Regions from separate parts of the Colwellia sp. SU-HH01217 genome, predicted to be linked through region 2. Evidence: riboswitches for the same ligand, from Rfam matches in the RefSeq annotation. Region 2 holds a riboswitch; each other region holds the start of a gene.
What was found. Region 2 has a riboswitch for cyclic di-GMP ahead of AC27G3_RS13795 (DUF3718 domain-containing protein). Riboswitches for the same ligand answer to the same signal wherever they lie in the genome.
Positions count from the first base shown of each region.

Region 1: it holds a riboswitch for cyclic di-GMP, as region 2 does, so the genes downstream of both, AC27G3_RS06600 (DUF3718 domain-containing protein) here and AC27G3_RS13795 (DUF3718 domain-containing protein) in region 2, are expected to answer to the same signal.
Region 3: it holds a riboswitch for cyclic di-GMP, as region 2 does, so the genes downstream of both, AC27G3_RS13595 (GGDEF domain-containing protein) here and AC27G3_RS13795 (DUF3718 domain-containing protein) in region 2, are expected to answer to the same signal.
Region 4: it holds a riboswitch for cyclic di-GMP, as region 2 does, so the genes downstream of both, AC27G3_RS10665 (hypothetical protein) here and AC27G3_RS13795 (DUF3718 domain-containing protein) in region 2, are expected to answer to the same signal.

Region 1 is NZ_BAAJLX010000003.1:343,264-346,402, forward strand. It holds gene AC27G3_RS06590 (porin) at 1-619, shown strand, start outside; gene AC27G3_RS06595 (DUF2750 domain-containing protein) at 782-1,153, opposite strand; gene AC27G3_RS06600 (DUF3718 domain-containing protein) at 1,309-1,656, opposite strand; cyclic di-GMP riboswitch class I at 1,721-1,803, opposite strand; gene AC27G3_RS06605 (RNA-binding S4 domain-containing protein) at 2,003-2,410, shown strand; gene AC27G3_RS06610 (GNAT family N-acetyltransferase) at 2,450-2,935, opposite strand.
Region 2 is NZ_BAAJLX010000012.1:13,907-17,045, reverse strand. It holds gene AC27G3_RS13800 (patatin-like phospholipase family protein) at 1-703, opposite strand, end outside; gene AC27G3_RS13795 (DUF3718 domain-containing protein) at 881-1,240, opposite strand; cyclic di-GMP riboswitch class I at 1,306-1,411, opposite strand; gene AC27G3_RS13790 (3-oxoacid CoA-transferase subunit B) at 1,611-2,267, opposite strand; gene AC27G3_RS13785 (CoA transferase subunit A) at 2,278-2,979, opposite strand; gene AC27G3_RS13780 (hydroxymethylglutaryl-CoA lyase) at 3,056-3,139, opposite strand, start outside.
Region 3 is NZ_BAAJLX010000011.1:113,717-116,855, forward strand. It holds gene AC27G3_RS13590 (GGDEF domain-containing protein) at 1-475, shown strand, start outside; gene AC27G3_RS13595 (GGDEF domain-containing protein) at 491-1,468, opposite strand; cyclic di-GMP riboswitch class I at 1,689-1,771, opposite strand; gene AC27G3_RS13600 (tetratricopeptide repeat protein) at 1,915-3,139, shown strand, end outside.
Region 4 is NZ_BAAJLX010000007.1:71,101-74,239, reverse strand. It holds gene AC27G3_RS10670 (DUF2884 family protein) at 109-921, opposite strand; gene AC27G3_RS10665 (hypothetical protein) at 1,163-1,366, opposite strand; cyclic di-GMP riboswitch class I at 1,458-1,541, opposite strand; gene zapE (cell division protein ZapE) at 1,623-2,843, opposite strand; gene dbpA (ATP-dependent RNA helicase DbpA) at 2,871-3,139, opposite strand, start outside.

The DNA.
Region 1 (3,139 bases), on a different contig from region 2:
TGGTATTAGTATACAAGGCGGGTTTGATAACAATATGTCGTATAAAGGCGGTATATTTTCGAGTGATGATTCTAACGAAATTGGCCTAACAGGCGCTAGTTACTTTGCCCTTTTATCATTAACGGCTAATTATAATAAAACGCCGTTATGGCAAAAAGCGCAAGTGACTCTAGATTATGTATATAACGATGTAGATGAACAAGGCAATACCCGTGATTTTAGTCATGTAGTCAGTTTTTCAAGCAAATTAAACTTTGGCAAATGGCATATGTGGAACGATGCTTCTTATGGTCAAGGCGATTTAGAACAAAGTGATTTATGGGGGCTTGTCGTCATGCCTTATTATCAACACACCAAAGAAATACAATGGGTAATGCGATATACCTACCTAGATAGTCAGCACCTTAATGGTATTAGACTGGGAAAGTATGAAAATCAAAATATCGCAGGAAAAGGCGATAACTACCGTGAAATTTATGCCGGAATGAATTACTTAATTAACCAACACAAGCTTAAAGTTCATTTAGGAGCGCAGTATACTCAAATGAAAGACACAGCAAATGATGGCGGAAAATATAATGGCTGGGGAGTAACGTTAGCTTTTCGTAGCTATTGGTAAGTGGTTAATAGTGGATAATGATAAATAGTTTATATAAGCCGTTATTTTTTTGAAAAATCGCTTTAACGGCTTTCTTTAACGGCTTAAATTGCAGTTTACAGGAAACTTGAATAATATTCCTTCAAAAGTAGTATGAGTACTAATGTCAGTTAAGTTTTTCGGCTATAGCTTTTCTACTTCCGCTAAACTTTGAGTAAATTCGGCTAATTCTAACTCTGTGCAATCACCATCTTCAGGCCAATTTATACCAATAATAACGCCATCACTATTTAAGTCTTCGATCCAAAATTCAAACCAATCCCTTAGTGATATTTGCGCAGGCACATAGTTAGCCCACTCTTGAGTGCAATGCTGATTAGCTAACGACTGTTCAGACCATAACGGCATCACATCAGTATTCTCAAAATTAATTGAGTCGAGCACAACCCAATCTTCACTCTCTTTATCTTGCAATGCCCATAGTGTTTGGCTAGTTTTTACACTCGCTAAAAATTCAGCAAGGATGTTCGAGTTATTTGTAGTTTCACAAGTCATTAGAACTCTTTATTAATAAATATAAACTTGAAGCAATTATACGAGGTATTTGTTTAGGGAACAAACTTAATGGAGGGGTATTAAACGATGAATAAAAAAAGGGATGCAAACAGCATCCCAAACAGGTAAACACGAGCAATTCTTTAATATTAGTATTAGCTACTAATACGTTTTTGAGCAGCAGCGCTAAGTGCTGATGAGTTAATTGAAGCTATGATTTTTTTAACTTGTGATTTAGGCAGTTTGTTTATCATTAATGTGCCTGTTTCAACCGCATTATTAGATGAAGCAAACGATAATAAATTTTGACCATTACATTGCACGCCATCAAAAATTTGACGAATTTTTAATTTATTACTTTTTAAGTAAGAGCGTAGACGTTTTTTATCGTCTGCAGAAACATATTCACAAAGCGTTTGTGCCACATTAGAAGCACTAGCAACAGGACTGTAAGTCGTAGACAGGAGAACAAGAGTAGAAACAACAACTAATAACTTTTTCATTAGAGACCTTAATTTACAATTTAACTAAATAAGTGAAACGTACATCAAAGCGACCCTTTATTTGCTAGGAGACCCCGCTGTCATAGGTTTCCCCTTAGACCGGTAGCTTTGCGTAATACTTTTTCAAGTATGTTGCCGTTTCTGCTGCGGCGTATTATACAGATAAAAAGTATTAGGTGATAATTTAAAAGATAAATTGGCCAATAACTTAAACTAATTCTTGCTAATTTTGTAAACAAATAGATACATTTGTACTTAGATACTCATTACAACCTGCTGATAGACATGTTAAACTCGGTGTTGAGCACTCAGATTAATTTTATTTTACACTTTCATTGAGAATAACATGCAAGACATCCCTGAATATCAAGTTGTTGAAATTTGTGAGCAACCTATTCCACTTTGCCAGTTACTTAAAGTCGCTAATTTAGTTGGCGGTGGCGGCGAAGCCAAAATTGTGATCAGCGAAGGATATGTATTTGTTAACAATGAAGTGGAATATCAAAAAAGAAAAAAAGTTTATGAAAATGACATTGTTGAATTTAATGGTGAAGTGTTTCAAGTCGTCGTAAATGCCAACAGTAAAGTAGAAACTGTAAAGCCTATTAAAATAGCTGCTGCTCCAAGCAAAAAGCCTACAAAACAAAAAAGTAAAAAAAATGGTAATAAAGCACAACCTTCAACCTCAAACAATACACATGAAATAAGCCCAACACCTAGTACTGCCGGTAGAAGAAGACCTATTTCATTTTAGCTTGGTTATTTTGGTTTCATTGAACGTAATTTATAATGATTAAGTAATTTTCTTTTGCCAGAAAATTGCTTTTCCCATTTTAGGATCTAACTCATATCCAGAGTAACCGTACTTTTTATAAGCATTTTTGGCAATTTCATTGCCCTCTAGAACTTCTAAAGTGAGCTTACAACAACCTTTTTCTTTAGCCAACGCTTCTACTTCAATAAACATCTTCTCACTTAAGCCCAATCCTCTAAATTTAGGTAAAACGGTAACATCATGTATGTTCATCACAGGTTTTGCGCTAAAAGTAGAGAAACCTTCAATGCAATTTAAAAGCCCTGCCGCTTCGTTGTCTACATAACAAAGAATAGAAAAAACATCTTTTCGCTGTTTTAAAGACGTTATCAGATTTTCTTGAACATAATCATCAAGAGGTTCTCCTCCTCCCATAGGATCTATAGCATAAGCATTTAATAGCGCAATTAAGTCCTCGCTTTGCTGTTTATCGTTATAATCGGCGCGTATAAGTTGTATATTCATCGGTAGCTTCCCATTTAGGATCTCTATTTTTTAACGTTACTATACGCCAGTCAATATTAAAGAACAGGCAATAGATATATTTTATTGCCACTTTGTTTAACAACGATAAACGCTAAATTTTTGTTAAAAAGGACAATATATCACTTACACCTGATAAGCCGCCCTGTTAGAATGTGCGCAATATATAACACGCTTTTTATTTTA
Region 2 (3,139 bases):
AAATACGCTCAGCTCCTAAATGTATCGCAGGACTTAAAGGTGATAATTGATGTACTGAACCATCACCATAGTGCTGGCTTTTTATTTTAATGGAAGGAAACACTAATGGAATTGCCGCAGAAGCCATTAAGTGCTCACTATTGATTTGACATGGCTCGCCACGGCGTTTCGCCCTGAACCATGGCTGAATACCATCTTCAGATTGAAAAAAACTAATAGAATTGCCTGTAGAATAATTCGAAGCCGTAATTGATAACGCAGATAAATAACCATTATCTATGTTTTTATCAATACGGCTAAAGTCAACAACTTGGTTTAGTAGAGCTCTTAATGGGGCATTATTGAGTAAACTTCGAGATGATTGGTTAGCGTAATCTGCTTGAAAGCTACCCAAAACACCTTGGGTAATATTATTAAAAACCCTGATTGGGTCGCTATGATAAATACTATGTGTATGTAAAGACTTCCACATCCATTCTAATTTCTTAACACCTAGATGAAAACAAGATGCATAGCATGACAGTGCAGTCGAGTTAATCGCTCCTGCAGATGTCCCGCAGACTATGGGAAAAGGTATGCCGTGATTGCGAGGAATAAATGTTGCAATAGCTGATAATACACCTACTTGATATGCCGCACGAGCGCCACCACCAGTGAGGAGTAATGCATTTTTACTATTTTTATATGTTCTTTTTATTGCCATGTTCAAGTACTGCTAGGTGATATAAGTTAAGTGTATGGATTTTTTTTATTATTAACATCATAAATAATTAAAATTATTCAAAAAAAAAAGCCAGCAAAGCTGGCTTTTTGAAGCGACATAGAATTATTAACTAGTAAACATTGATGCTAAGCATTGACACCTACTTGAAAATAACTTTCAGCTGCTAACGCGTTCGTTAGCTGCGTCTATTAATGGTTGCGATCCATTTTGAATAAGTGCTAAGTTCGCTGAAACAACTTTCTTTGGTAATTTTGCAATCATCAAAGTACCTGTTTTAACAGAACCTTTTGCAGCAGCAAATTCCAACAAGTTTTTACCGTTACATTGAATACCTGAGAAGATACTACGAATTTTTAATTTATTCGTCTTTAAAAAAGAACGCATGCGTTTTTTGTCGTCGGCAGCCACATATTCACAAACGCTTTGAGCGATGTTTGAAGCTTGTGCCTTCGGCGTCGATACAACAGACGTCAATAATAAAGCAGTAATGGTAGAAGCTAGTAATAATTTTTTCATTTTATTAACCTTTTAATTAATTAAGTTAGTTAGTAAAAGAAAAAACCACAGGATGTACCTAATAACGAGGTGACTCCGCTGTCATAGATTTTATAATTATTGCTAAAAATAAAAACCCTTAGACCGGTGGTTTTGCGTAACATGTTTTCGCATGTCTTGCCTTTTCTTTGTCACCTTCAGTATTGCTAAATTCATTACAAATTGCAACTTTACAGCTACTTTTATTGGTTGTTTTTTGTACTTTTGATTTTTTTGTCATTGTTAAACAGTAGTTTAAAAATCAAGTTATACAATATACCGTTTTATGTGTTCGAAAAAATTAATATTTTATATTAATAGCCTGTTAATTTTATGTTCATTTTTATTACAATTAAAATTGCATTTCAGGTACATTTTCGGGCACTACTAGCTCACCTTCGGTTAGTTTTATAATTTCATCAACAGAAACACCTGGCGCGCGTTCGATTAAATGAAACTTTCCCTCTTTAATTTCTAAAAAGGCTAAATCTGTTAATACACGTTTAATACAACCTTTACCTGTTAATGGTAATGAGCAGCTATTTAGTAACTTTGATACACCATGTTTAGAGGCATGTGTCATAGTGACAATAATATTATCAGCGCCAGCAACTAAATCCATTGCGCCACCCATACCTTTAATTAGTTTTCCAGGGATCATGTATGAGGCGATATTACCTTGAATGTCTACTTCAAAAGCGCCTAATACGGTTAAATCTACGTGGCCGCCACGGATCATGGCAAAAGACTCTGCAGAGTCGAAAAGTGAAGCGCCTGTAGCCATAGTAACGGTTTGCTTACCAGCATTAATTAAGTCGGCATCTATCTCTTCTTCGGTAGGGAATTGCCCCATACCCAATAAACCATTTTCAGACTGTAGCATGACTTCTATATTCTCTGGTACGTAGTTAGCAACTAGCGTTGGAATACCAATACCTAAATTAACATAAAAGCCATCTTCTAGTTCTTGAGCAACACGTTGTGCTATTTGTTCTCGTGTTAAAGCCATTGGTAATCTCCTAAGCTTGGCGAACAGTACGTTGTTCGATTCGTTTTTCAAATGAGCCTAAGATAAGGCGATTAACATAAATACCAGGGGTATGTATCTGGTCTGGATCTAGCTCACCAGGTTCTACAATTTCTTCCACTTCAACAACGGTAATTTTACCTGCTGTTGCGGCTAATGGGTTAAAGTTACGCGCGGTTTTTCTAAAAACAAGATTACCGTATCTGTCAGCTTTCCAAGCTTTAACAATGGCAAAATCACCTGTTATTGAAGGCTCTAAAATATAATGTCGACCGTCAAACTCTCTTTCTTCTTTCCCTTGAGCGACAGGAGTTCCATAACCCGTAGCAGTATAAAAAGCAGGAATTCCAGCACCGCCAGCACGCATTTTTTCCGCTAATGTACCTTGGGGCGTTAATTCAACTTCTAACTCTCCTGCCATCATTTGGCGTTCGAATTCTGCATTTTCGCCAACATAAGAAGCGATAATTTTTTTTATTTGGCGATCCGGTAATAAAATACCTAAACCAAAATCATCAACACCACAGTTATTAGATACCAAAGTTAATCCTTTAGTACCTTTTCTTTTTATCTCGTTGATTAAGTTTTCTGGGATACCGCAAAGACCGAAACCACCAGCAATAACTGTCATATTGTCAGTTAATCCTGCCATGGCTTCTTCATAGCTTGACACTACTTTGTCAAAACCTGCCATTTGAAACTCCTTTCTATTTGTTAGTTACTATTAATTTAGCCACATTAATTTTTCATTAAGTGCGCAATAGAGTGTATTAACACTGTGCACGGTAAGCATTTGATACTTTGGACACAGGCGATTTTTCTAATTTGTCACTGATAAACCAACCTGCTTTGAG
Region 3 (3,139 bases), on a different contig from region 2:
GGAAGCCTTTGAACCTGCACTTCATCGAGCAGAACGCCATGAAAATCATCTTGCGGTGTTGATGATTGATTTAGATCACTTCAAACTATTTAATGATAAATTTGGTCATGAGGTGGGTGATTTTGTATTAAAAAGTATTGCAGAAAAACTTAATGATAACTTACGCTTAGAGGATATCGCCTGTCGATATGGTGGTGAAGAGTTTATTGTTATTTGCCCTGACTCAAATTTACGCGATACCTTTGTTTTAGCAGAAAAGTTAATTGCTTGTATTAATGAGCTTAATTTAAGCTATAAAGGACAAAATTTAGGAAAGATAACGCTTTCAATCGGTGCGTCAATATTTCCTAACCATGCATTATCAACACAACAATTAATTATTCAGGCTGATAAAGCTTTGTATGCGGCAAAAAGTCGAGGTAGAAACTGTGCGGTGATGGCACAAGCCAGTACACGTTATTATCAAAATATATAGTACAGACTAAATGCTTTATGTTTTAGGTAAAATTGATGCTTTTGCTTTATCAATACATTGCTCTATTGGTTCATTTAATTGTCCGGCGCTAACACCTAAAGAAATAGCCAGTTTGGGTAAACGCACACCAGTTTGAACACTGACAAATCGAAGCTTTTGTACGCCAATATTAATCTTATCAGCTATTTCGGTCGCATTGCTTTCGTCCATTTCGGGCAATAAAATAAGAAATTCATCTCCTCCCGTTCTTACAGGAATGCCACTACTTTTTACATAACTACTTATTTTATTAGCTATTTTTGATAAAATAACATCGCCTAATAAATCGCCGAAACGTTGACTAAAGTCTGATAACTGATCCACATTAATAATAATAACTGCAATTCTTTTATTTGGATCTTGGCTTTGCCATTGTTCGATATGTTGAGATATTGCTTTGCGATTATACAAGCCGGTAACTGGGTCTAAATCAATCTCTTTTCGGATCTCTTTTAGTTCTTGGCGTAAACTTTCACTTTGTTGGTGTGATTGGACTAATTGCAATTGGAGCTTATTTTGTGTGTCAGCAAAGGCAGAAGAAGCTGAACAAATGGCCTGAATTTCACTATGAACAATAGGATCCTGTACGGATTCAAGATTCGCAATACTATTTTCGAGTTGCTGGATAAAGTCTTTGGTCGCCGCACAAGAGGTTGAGCTATTTTTTAGTAAATTTCTGAGAACATTATCTAACTCGACAATCATACTTTCGCGAAATTTACTTTGTCCTAACACATGCGCTTTATAAACTTCTTCTATAAAAAAGTTATCAATGGTTTTCTTGTCATTAATTTGGTTGTGAATACTTGATGATAACGCGGGATTTTTTTGACTGTTATATTCATAACATACAGCATAATTGATTGGTGTTGCAGCGAGTTGCCATTGGGTTAATTGCTCAATAGTTAAAGCCATTATTTGATTGGCTTGTTTTATAGAGTCATGGTACTTCAATGAGTTGCCTTAATAATCAAATAAAAGGAGTAAACATCTTCTAGTAAATTTATAAAAACATCTAGTATTAAATACGAAACTTACTGGATTTTAAAGAAGAATATAAGTTATTTTATTAAAGGTTTTTTGATGAGTTCTAAGAAAGAGAAGGGAAGGCACGCAAAGCATACACGGAATGAAAGCAACTGAAAAAAATAGACAAGCCCCCACTATATCTAAATTTGGCAGTCCCGCTATCATAGGTTTCCCTTTAGACCGGTAACTTTGCGTCTCTGACTTTAATCAGATTTGCCCTTGTCGAGCTTTAGAAGCTCATGCGTAGTATAAGACAACAAATAAAAATTAACACTATAAATTTTTATTTTATTCGTTCTAACAGAAAATAAATAAATACGGTACAATTTTAAATTCAATTCAGCCAAGTGCTTATAGGTGTTTTTTTCGTGATGAAATTAAGGATATTAATGCTGCTTGTTTTAGGTAACTTACAAGCATTAAGTGCTTTTGCGGCGGAAGATATCGCAATTTCACTCTCGGTTGAAAAACATACTCAAAAAGTGGAAGACCTTTTTAAGTTAAATAAAAACGCGTTAATTGCCGATGATATTATTACTCTATCAAGCGATATCATAAAAAATCGAGAGTTATACACAAAAAACACTCTGGCTAAAATATTTATATTATTAGCCGATGTCGCTGAAAATCAAAACGATGTTGATCGTGCATTTCAATTTGCAATGGATGGTTTAACACTTTCTATCAATAAATTGCCATTAAAGCTCAACTTATTACTTAAAGTGGCTTCAGGTTATTATGCCAAAGGGCGATATTATAAAGTTTTAGAAGTTGCGAACGAAGCGATTTTAATTTCTAAACGCACGGCTAATACTCGTTATTTATCGCTCGCTTTAGCTTATCGCTCAATGGCGTATGCGTTAGTTTATCGATACTCTGAAGCACTTATTGATCTTCAAGAAGTGGAAAGTATCATAGAAAAAAACCAAACATTCTCTGAAAATATTGAGTTATTAGAAATCATTTCTACCGCACATCATTATTTGGGCGACTTTCAAACAGCGCTGACCATTAATCAAAAGATTTTAAAATTAACCTACGATGCCAATTTAAGTAGTGAGCTCGATCGTACTTACTTTAATATAGCGCGTGCCTATCATAGGTTAGGTCAGTTAGATGATGCCTACAATGCTTACTGGGAAACTAAAAAGTATGCTAAAAATAAAGCGTCTAATGTGAGTCTTGCTTATGCTGAGCTTGGTTTAGGTGAAATTCTTTATCAGCAAAAAAACTATCAAGATTCAAATAAAGCACTTGTTCAAGCTGAACAAATTTTTAAAAAGAATGGCTTAAATAAACCTTATTTAAGTACATTAATCGCGTTGGCTAAAACGAGTGAAGCCAATAACGATCTTGAGTTTTCTCATCAATTGTTACTAAAAGCCGAAACACTTATGGACAGTATTGAGTTGACCAGTGAACAAGTAGAATTGTATTTACTGCTTTCTGCGATGCATCAATCAAAGGGTGAGTACGCAGAAGCTTTACAACTTCTCAATCGATATATTGCTATTAATAACGAGTTTGTTGATAACAAATTATCTAATGTATTGTTAAAAAATAGCAACTTACCAGAGCAAGATAAAAGCCGACAGT
Region 4 (3,139 bases), on a different contig from region 2:
TATTAAATAAAACAAATACAGATAAAACACTTATGGCCGCTTAATTTTTCTTTGTCAAAGCACATTAAAAAATCGATTCCGTCACAAGTGTTTAATCAGTTGCTGTCGTTAAATGCTATTTTGGTTATGCGATTTACCTTGCTTTGCAGTTAAAACATCAATATCTGCAAGCTCAGGGATGTTCGCTTGAAGTTTTGATTCTAAAACATCAATAGCAACCGCTGAGGCACATAGGTCATTACCTCGTTTTTCAAAAGATTTAGCGTGAGTTTCCATTTCATGCTCTATTTTTTCACCAAAATCTTCCATTCGAGTTTCAAACGCATCCATATCTCCACCAGAAGTTAGCATCTCTTTACCTAATGCCATTAATAAAGTCCCCATTGAGTTTTGCACTGCTTTTTCTATAACAGCTTCAATACGCTCTTCAAAGTCTTCACCAAAGATTTCATCGCCATCAATACCATCATCATTAAGGTAGAACCCTTGCTCAGCTGAAAAATGTGTTTCTATTTGTTGGTGAATAGTATCTAACTCTGTAGTGATATCTGCACCTACTTGGTTATTTTCGCCCAATAGCTCGTCAAACGTTTTCGTTAACCCATCTGAAGCTAACGATAAAGCATCTAAAGCGATCGCTTTTACTTCTGGTACAACATCTCTAATGCTGGTCGAGTATTGAGTCACTAAACTTTGCTGTTTTGCGTTTAAGGCAATAGTTTTACCTTTCACTATTAGGACTTTGTTATCGGTGATTGTGTAGAGGTTATTTTCCGAATCATCTAAAAATTCTAAGCTATCTTTAGAAACCTTTACGCCAGCTTCAAGTTGAATATCGCAACTAATTTGATGTGCAAAAGCACTAGCAGAAGCGATGCTTGTAGTTAAAACCAATAAAGAGGCTGTTAGGATGTTTTTCATGTGAAGTCCTTTATAATTTCATTGTAATTACAAAGTATATAACAAGACTGATGCCAAGTTAGCAAAGAAGGGTAACTATTTGATTTTTATTAACTTAAAAATAACTCTTACAATAAGCACAAAGCACTACCAAGTTAAAAAAACTAAATAGTGGTTATTTAAACTAAAAGTTAGTGATTCGGTACTTACTTAAACTAAGCCATAAAACAAGCACTTAAAATAAGAATACAAGTAAGCTAATTTACTTTACTTGTGACAACTTACGTATTTCAGAAAATTGGTAAGCAATCTCAGGGCTAACTTTATTATTTTTCAAATACGTTTGAAACGCACCAATTAATAACTTTAGCTGAACCAAATCTGTCATGCTAGCTTCTTCTTTATGAAACTTTGCCGCTAAATCTGTCAGTTTAGTTAGGTATTTTTTTGTTAAATTAACTTTCATTAATACTACATCCGATTTAATTTTTTATTATATTGTCGGAAAATAATGTTCGCTGTTAATACACTTAAATTATAAGTTAAGCACTATATAATTTTGTAGCCCAGCCATCATAGGTTTCCCCGTAGATCTGTGGTTTTGCGCGAATATTTTTTCAAATATCTTGCCAGATGCCATAACATTCTACACAAAGTTTATTAGATTACAACTATTCGTAACAAAATATTTCAGTGTAACCAAAACCATTAAGATATTGATTTTAGTAGTATATTCTTTGCATCTCAAACAACCTTGATTGACAGCGTTCAAACTCGAATGCTAATTGCGTTGCTTGATATAAGGCATCAATATCAACCTCAGCACTAATAATAAGACGTATATTTTGATCGTAAAACTCGTCAACCAGCGCAATAAAACGTCGAGCTTCATCATCAAAATGTCTTAGTTCTGACATTAAAACCCCGCTTCGTTGGTAGCTATCCTCTACTCCTGAAAACACTGCAGGAATTAAATCACCATGAAATTGTGGTAAATTATCTATAAGGATAGTGTCAAACATATCTGCAAGAGTTATATAATCTCGCTGGCTTCTTGGTCCTGAGCATAGCGCAAAGAAGTCAAAGTAAATCGTTTTATCGTGCATGGCTATATAATCAATATTCCGATGATTAATGCAAATATGACCCGAAGCAAGCTTGTTCTCCTGAGTAATATCAATAAAACGTTGCCTTAAGAAGTTAGGATATGCGGTGCTTGGATAAACATAATCACGATAAGGAATTCCTGTGTCTGTAATTTTAGGGGACAAAGATGAATAATGACTGTCTGATAACGATCTTCGATGATCAATTTCACCATCAATTGAAATAACCTGACAATGGTCATTAATCAGTTGAATTGTGGGTAAGAATAGAGCCCGTTGAAGTCCATTTTTATAGAGGTTTTCAGGTTGACAATTTGAGGTAGCAACCAATGTTATCCCTTGGGCAAAAAGAGCGTCCAGCAAGCCCGACATAAGCATAGCATCACCAATATCTGACACAAAAAACTCATCAAAGCAGAGTACGTCGACTTTAGTTGCCCACCTTTTTGCGATAGTGCTTAATGGATGCGTTTGTTTTGTTTGTTGCAAGGCATGTTGATTTGAAATTTCATTTAATTGCTGGTGAACACTTTCCATAAATCGATGAAAGTGAATACGCATTTTTTTATCAATAGCAAGATGTTGATAAAACAAGTCCATTAGCATGGTTTTACCACGCCCTACTTTGCCATAAAAATAAATACCTTTGATGTACCTATTTTGATTAAACAAGGGTGTTAGTTTTAAGCACAGAAGCTTAGAGAAAAAAGATGAGTTATCACTCGCTGTTAATGACACTTGGCAAGAGAGTTCATTAAGCGCATTAACAGCAAGTAATTGTGCCTCATCATAAGACAACTTCTTTGTTTCAACGAGCTGTTGATACGCTATTTTCATCGACATCAGGAATTGCTCCCAATAAAATTAAACGCTTAGGTGTCTTACTCTAAAGGTTCTCCCCTTTAACTTCCCTTTTTCCAGTTTTTTAAGGGCTAATTTAAGTGCGTTTTTATCTACTGCTACATACGCCCAATTATCCAAAACATTGATTTTACCAACTTGTGATCCTTGAATACCATTTTCACCTGTTAAAGCACCAAGAATATCGCCAGGCCTTACTTTTTGCTTTTTACCACCATCAATTTGCAGTGTAGCCATTTTGCTTTGCAATGGGGCTTGATCGAGTACAGATA